Regions from separate parts of the Paenibacillus albicereus genome, predicted to be linked through region 3. Evidence: riboswitches for the same ligand, from Rfam matches in the RefSeq annotation. Region 3 holds a riboswitch; each other region holds the start of a gene.
The links. A riboswitch is a leader RNA that binds a small molecule or an ion and turns the genes downstream of it on or off. The one in region 3 is predicted to bind cyclic di-AMP.
Positions count from the first base shown of each region.

Region 1 (2,255 bases), 1.9 Mb from region 3:
TCCGGCCTGCTGCAAGCCGGCGTCAGCGCCGGCGCGATGGCTTGGGCCGGGCTCGCCGCGCTTGTCATTCAGCAAGGCTATCATTTCGTCCGTACGCTGATCGACGTCTGGATCCTCTCCTCGCAATTCAGCTGCTGGTCCGACAAGCCTGATTCCGGCGGACGTCAGGTTAGTTGACAATCTTTTATCGTCAAGCTATAATCGTGTAAATTCTCTGACAATTTCGTCTTGTTTTTCGGATTCCGATACGGTGTATATAACATCCAGGCCGGAAGCCCAGCGCATCTCCGCTCCGGCAGCGCCCGCAAACACCAAACCTTCATCTGCCGTTGATCTGACGATCATCATCCGCAGCTTTAATGAAGCATAGAAGCCCACGAATGCAGGACATGCTAGAGGAGAGTTTCAATCCAGAGAGAGAGGAAAGAATGAAGATGACTGAAAAAATCTACGCCTACTACGAGCAGCTGCACCAAGCGACCGGCGACCTGCTGGACCGCGCCGGCGCCTATCGCAACGCTCAGGAGCTGGAGTCGCTGCAAAGCGAGCACGCCCGCCTGCGGCCGGAAGGGCTCGACCTCGGCGAGGCCGAGCTGACGAGCTTGATGGGCATGCGCACGAAGCTGCTCACCCTGATGGAAAACTCGCTGTACACCGCCTGATCCGGATCGGATCCCGCCGGCGCGGATGACGCGCCGAATGTGAAACGCCCCTTGCGAGGGGCGTTTTTTTTTGATGGTTCGAATGGAGCGAATACGGACGGGGCGAGGCGCCGTTCGACTCGCGCTCCCGAAGCAAGCGCTGTCAATCCTCTTTTTGAACATGAGAATTATGAGAATATGTCGGGAAAGGGAGGAAAATAGCTTAAAGAAAAGAATACCACTTCCAGAAGAAGTTCAAACATGCCGAGTTCCATGAACATGGAAACGGGGGAACCATCTATAGGGTGAATTGATTTCGCCCTCCTCGCCGCAAGGCAGGAAGGCCGGAGAAATCATAGGGAACCTTCAACCGAACCCCACAGCTAACCTCGTAGGCTCTGGAAGGAGCACCACAGCTTTGAAGAAGAAAGCCGCAGCAATCGTACTCGGACTTGCCCTGCTGTTCACCGCAGGCGCGCAAAGCGCATCGGCAGGCTCCAAAATGGATGGCGTCATCAGCGGCGTCATCGGCACGCCGTACAAAGCGGCGGGCACCACCTCGAAAGGCTTCGACTGCTCGGGCTTCACGTCCTACGTGTTCAAGCAGTTCAAAGTCTCGCTCCCCCACTCGTCCGCGGCGCAATCGGCCATGGGCAAGAAGGTCGCCAAGGACGACCTGAAGGCGGGCGATCTCGTCTTCTTCAATACGAGCGGCAAGGGCGTCTCCCATGTCGGCATCTACGTCGGGGACGGAAAATTCGCCCACTCCTCCTCCAGCCGGGGCGTGACGATCAGCGAGCTGAGCGAGTCCTACTACGCCAAGCGCTACCTGTCGGCCCGCCGCATCATGGACGACAAGACGTTCGAGAAATTCGCGGACGAAGCCGCCGACCAGCCGGACGGCGGTCCGGACGTCGACTAGAGCCTTTCGAGCACGGCCGAGCAAGCCGCAGCAAGCCTCCCCGGAGCGCCTGCTGCGGTTTGTTTGCTTTCGGGCCGGGTATTACGGAGAAGAGCATGACCGGCTGCGTCCGGTCCAAGGAGGCACATCCATGTATCTGTTCATCCACCGCAAGGACCTCCGGGCGGGCGATCTGCGCGCGTTCGACTACGCGGCCAGCCTCGGCATGCCGGGCATCCATGTCCTGATCCTCGATCCGGCGCTGCTCGGAGACGGCCGCGCCGCGTCTCATCCGGGACGGCACTTCCTGCGGACCGCCGGGATGCTGCGCCAGGACTACGAAGCCCAGGGAGCGCGGCTGCATCTATTGCATGGCGACCCTGCCCGAGTGGTGGACGAGCTGCTCGAGCGGGAGCCGATCCGGGAGGTCGTCGTCACCGCCGACCATACGCCTTACGCGCTGCGGCGGGACGAGCGGCTCGCCGCCGTCTGCCGCGGCCGGGGCGTTCGCTGGACGGCGCTGGAGGATGTGCCGCTCGCCGATCTGGACGAGTTCCAGGAGCATACGGGAAGAAAAGAGCCGTACCGCGTGTTCACCCCGTTCTACCGGGCTTGGAGCGGCTATGTCCGCTCGCGGCTCGCTCCGCCCCCGGGCGTACGCGCGGGAGAGCTGCCGACGGCCCCGCTCTCGCTTCTCCGCTGGCCCTTGCCCG
Region 1 is NZ_CP051428.1:243,864-246,118, reverse strand. It holds gene HGI30_RS01120 (hypothetical protein) at 1-177, shown strand, start outside; gene HGI30_RS01115 (hypothetical protein) at 435-662, shown strand; cyclic di-AMP (ydaO/yuaA leader) riboswitch at 894-1,054, shown strand; gene HGI30_RS01110 (C40 family peptidase) at 1,060-1,563, shown strand; gene HGI30_RS01105 (cryptochrome/photolyase family protein) at 1,694-2,255, shown strand, end outside.
Region 1: another riboswitch for cyclic di-AMP. It lies ahead of HGI30_RS01110 (C40 family peptidase); the one in region 3 lies ahead of HGI30_RS09230 (hypothetical protein).

Region 2 (2,255 bases), 1.8 Mb from region 3:
GATGGCGATCGACAGCATCGTGATGGTGAGCGCCTTGAGGATGCGCTCCTTGGCGAGGCGGTAGCGGAACAGCACGATGTCCTCCTTGCCGCGCAGCATCGCCCACATCGCCGCAGCGAGCGTCATGAACGTCGTCGTCTTGATGCCGCCCCCGGTCGAGCCCGGCGACGCTCCGATGAACATGAGGATAATCATGAAGAACAGGCTCGCCTGGGTAAGCGCTCCGATATCCACCGAGTTCGGGCCGGCGGTGCGCGTCGCGACCGACTGGAACAGCGAGGCGAGCAGCTTGCCGCCCAGGTCGAGCGGCCCCATCGTGCCGGGGTTGCCGTACTCGAACAGGAAGATGACGACCGTGCCCAGCGATACGAGCCCGCCGGTCGCCAGCAGCACGACTTTGGAGTGGAGCGTCAGCCGGCGCTGCCTGCGGAAGTCGACCAGATCGGACAGGACGATGAAGCCGAGCCCGCCCAGGATGACAAGCGAGACGGTGACGAGATTGACGAGCGGATCCGCGACGTAAGCGGTCATGCTGCGGTACTCGCCCATGATGTCGAAGCCGGCGTTGTTGAACATCGAGATCGCATGGAAGATGCCGTAGTAGACCGCCTGGCCGATCGGCATGTCGTACAGGAAGCGGATCGCGTACAGCAGCGCTCCGCAGCCTTCGATGACGAGCGAGTAGAGCAGGACGCGGCGGATCAGCCGCACGATGCCCTCCATCGAGCCCTGGTTCATCGCTTCCTGCAGCAGCAGCCGGTCCTTGAGCGAGATCCGCTTGCGCAGCACGAGCGCGAACAGCGTCGCCATCGTCATGAAGCCGAGACCTCCGACCTGGATCATCAGCAGGATAATCAGCTGTCCCGCGATCGAGTAGTGCGTCCCGGTGTCGACGACGACGAGGCCGGTGACGCATGTGGCGGATGTCGCGGTGAAGAGGGCGTCGATCCAGCGCGTCCCCTGGCCGTCCGCAGTGGCGAACGGCTGCATGAGCAGCAGCGAGCCGAGCAGGATGATGAGCCCGAAGCCGGCGATCAGAATCCGCGGCGGGGATGGGATGAGCAGCTGCTTGAGCTGCAGCCTCCATGCGGTCATAGGCGGGAAGTCTCCTTTTTTTGAACACGACAAAAAGGCACCGGAAACACCCGGTGCCCAGCGCCTGTGTGAGTCCTGTCATGAAGCCTGCGAGGTTAGCTGACGGATTCGGGCGTGACGGCCGCCCTAACCGCCGGGGCATGTCCCCGGCGGCATTCACCCCTGCGGACGGCAGCTGCTCGAGCGGCCGTCCGCGCTGGTTCCCCCGCTTCCGGCGCATCGTCCGGAATTCGGCAGTTTAAAGTTCTATAGGATCGGATTTGATTATATAGGATAAAGGACAGGTTACCAAACGCATCGGCGGGCGATGGCGGCCGATTTGCTTCGTTATTCGGGGCTGGCGGACTTTGCGGCGGATGCTATCCCCATCGCGCTCGCTCTTTTGGCCGCTGGCTCGTCCGCACGCCCGGGCGGCATGGATAAAAGGAAAGCCGCTGTGGTAAGGTTAAACCATGGATCCAACCAGGCAGCGCCATCAGCAAGGAGGACTTCAATGAATTCATCCCGTCTCGATCAAGCTTTTCGAAGGTACGTATGGTATGGCGCGATCGGAGCCGCTTTATTCCTGCTGCTGCAGGTCATCCCTTCGGCAGCGGGGCTCGGCGAGGAGATGGAGCCGGCTCATCCGGTCAGCCGCGAGCAGGCGTTGGCGGCGGCAGCCGACTTCGCCCAGATGCAGCTGGGGTCGCTTCCGCAGAACGCCCATGCCGTGCATCAGGCCGACCGGCTGATGGCCGGCTATGTCGCCAAGGAGAAGCTGGGCAAGACGATGGACAGCAGCGCCGGCCTCAAGGTGCCCGTCGATCTATGGCAGGTGACGCAGAACTTCGAGGACGGCCGGCGGCTGCTCGTCGAGATCGGCATGACGAGCGGCAAGCTCGTCGGCTGGAAGCAGCTGCTCGAGCCGTCCGGCGGCGACAGCAGCGGCTCCCCGCTGGAGGGCGGCGCCCTGGACCGGACTGTGCAGCGGCAGGCCGACGAGCTCGGGATCGGCCAGCTCCGCCGCGCCTTCGCCGGCGAAGGCGACTCCGTCCGCTACGAGGCCGATGGGATCACCGTCGGAGAAGCGAGGCTGACCGTCCTGGCCGAGGGCGAGCGGCTCGAGGGCGAAGGCCGGCTGACGCGATTCCAGCCCGTCTACGAGGTTCCTGCCTCCTACG
Region 2 is NZ_CP051428.1:3,958,456-3,960,710, forward strand. It holds gene HGI30_RS17760 (TrkH family potassium uptake protein) at 1-1,095, opposite strand, end outside; cyclic di-AMP (ydaO/yuaA leader) riboswitch at 1,166-1,341, opposite strand; gene HGI30_RS17765 (CPBP family intramembrane glutamic endopeptidase) at 1,589-2,255, shown strand, end outside.
Region 2: another riboswitch for cyclic di-AMP. It lies ahead of HGI30_RS17760 (TrkH family potassium uptake protein); the one in region 3 lies ahead of HGI30_RS09230 (hypothetical protein).

Region 3 (2,255 bases):
GTTTCGGCGATGAGGTCGGCCGGCTTGCGCCCGGCCGCCGGCAGCGCCAGGAATTCCGCGCCGACGGAGCTTGCCGCCTTTTTCCAAGCGCCGAGCCAGCGCTCCTGCTCCGGGCCGAGCGCCTCCTCCGCCGCCGGCAGCACGGTGAGCACGAGCAGCCGGCCTCTCGCCGCCGCGGCCAGCTCGGCGCCGCGCCGGATGAGCCGCTCCCCGTGCGGACCGAACGAGACGCACACCAGAATCGATTCTTTCGCGGACATGTCCATCACTCCTTGATCCAAGTTGCCGCCTATCCTAATCGACGGGCGGAGCGGATGTAAAAAATCGCGGGGAGCGAATCCGGTCCTAACAGCTCATGTAAGCGCGACCAAAAGGCCGTTTCGCAAGCAAGCGCCCGTCCCTTCTGGCCGGAGTCGATTTGGACGGGAAATCGAAAACGAGAGATATCAAGAGATTTGGAGAGAAAAACGGAGATATGATGCAGCCGAGAATCCTAGAAGCTGGTTTCGTACCGATTTTCTGGCGATGCTTCGGCTTTACTTTGCGAAAAGTCCGGGTGTAAGATTCGACTCAAGCAATCCAGACCAGCTTTTGACAACGCCGAGTTTCCGAAACGGGAAACGGGGGAACCAAACGGAGAGGCCAGAGCCGATGTGAGAGTCGGCACGGGCCGCTCCAGGGGTGAATCCCGGAGGAATGGAGCCATGGACTCCATCCTCCGAGTAGGGCGACTCTCACCGTCCGAATCCGACAGCTAACCTCGTAGGCGCAAGGACACGGCACGCTTGACGCGCCGCGCTCCGATCGGGAGAGAGGATGATGACGCTTGTGATCTGACCAAGACCACAGGGGCCGCTGCCTCTGTGGTCTTTTGCGCGCTTTTTTCCCATGGCGGACGACGGTCCGCCGCTGTCCGCCGCCCCTGACCCCCGAAGGAGAAGCACCATGGATCAAGACCCGCAAACTACCCTCGTCTCGCCGGCGACCCCGGCAGGCGAGCGGTTCCTGATACAGCTGCAGCATCTGCGGATGCCCTGCGCGGCCATCGTCAACAGCAGCCGCGAGCGCAAGCGGCTCGAGAGCCTCGGCATCCGTCAAATCATGCAAATCGATACGGCGGAAAAGGACCGCAATCCGATCCCGGACTGCCGGGTCGGGAACGTCTATCTGTTCGAGAGCAGCCTGGCGCTCTGCTGCCGCTACGTGCAGATCTGCCGCGACTGGACCGGTCGCCGCCTGTTCGTCGTCACGCAAGGAAGAAGCTCGCGAGGCGTGTATCAAGCGCTCGGAGCCGATCATGTCATTCATACAAACGGCCGGGACGTCTTCTACCTCATTCAGGAGGAGGCGGGCCGCGAGCTCGACACGATGAAAAAGGAGCCGTTCTCATGATGGATATCGCCATGCTCGCCCTGTTCGCCGGATTGACTGCCGCCATGCTGGCGCTTCTCGCCTGGTGCGGCAAAGAGATGCAGGAAGGAAGCGAAAAACGATGATCGCCTTGCTCTGGACGCTCGTCGCCGCCGTCTTCCTCTACCTCGTCTATGTGCTGCTTCACCCCGACCAATTCTGACCCAAGAAGGAGCCACCTACGATGATGGCAGGAATATCGATTGCAATCACGCTGCTGCTCGTGCTGCTGCTCGCCAAGCCGGCGGGCCTGTACCTGCACCGAGCGTACAGCCCGGAGCCTACCGCGCTGGACCGCGTCTTCGGTCCCGCCGAGCGGCTCCTCTACAGGATCGGGGGCATCAAGCCCGCCGTCCAAAGCTGGAAATCCTACGCCGCGGCTCTCGTCGTCAGCAACGGCGTCATGATCCTGCTCGTCTACCTCGTGTTCCGCACGCAGGGCCATCTGCCGCTGAACCCGAGCTCGATCGCGAACATGGAGCCTAGGCTCGCGTTCAACACGGCGATCAGCTTCATGACCAACACGAACCTGCAGCATTACAGCGGCGAGAGCGGCTTGTCCTATCTGTCGCAGATGATCGCCATCGTCTTCATGATGTTCGTCTCCCCGGCGACGGGGCTGTGCGCCGCGATGGCGTTCATGCGCGGCATCGCCGGCAAGCCGATGGGAAATTTCTTCGTCGATCTCGTCCGCTCGATCACGCGGGTGCTGCTGCCGATCGCCTTTGTCCTCGCCATCGTCTTCGTCGCGCTCGGCGTGCCCCAGACGCTGGAGCCGTCCGCCGCCGCGCAGACGCTGCAAGGCGAAGAGCAGACGATCGCGCGCGGACCGGTCGCCTCGCTGC
Region 3 is NZ_CP051428.1:2,126,717-2,128,971, forward strand. It holds gene HGI30_RS09225 (universal stress protein) at 1-260, opposite strand, end outside; cyclic di-AMP (ydaO/yuaA leader) riboswitch at 589-784, shown strand; gene HGI30_RS09230 (hypothetical protein) at 946-1,392, shown strand; gene HGI30_RS23630 (potassium-transporting ATPase subunit F) at 1,493-1,573, shown strand; gene kdpA (potassium-transporting ATPase subunit KdpA) at 1,598-2,255, shown strand, end outside.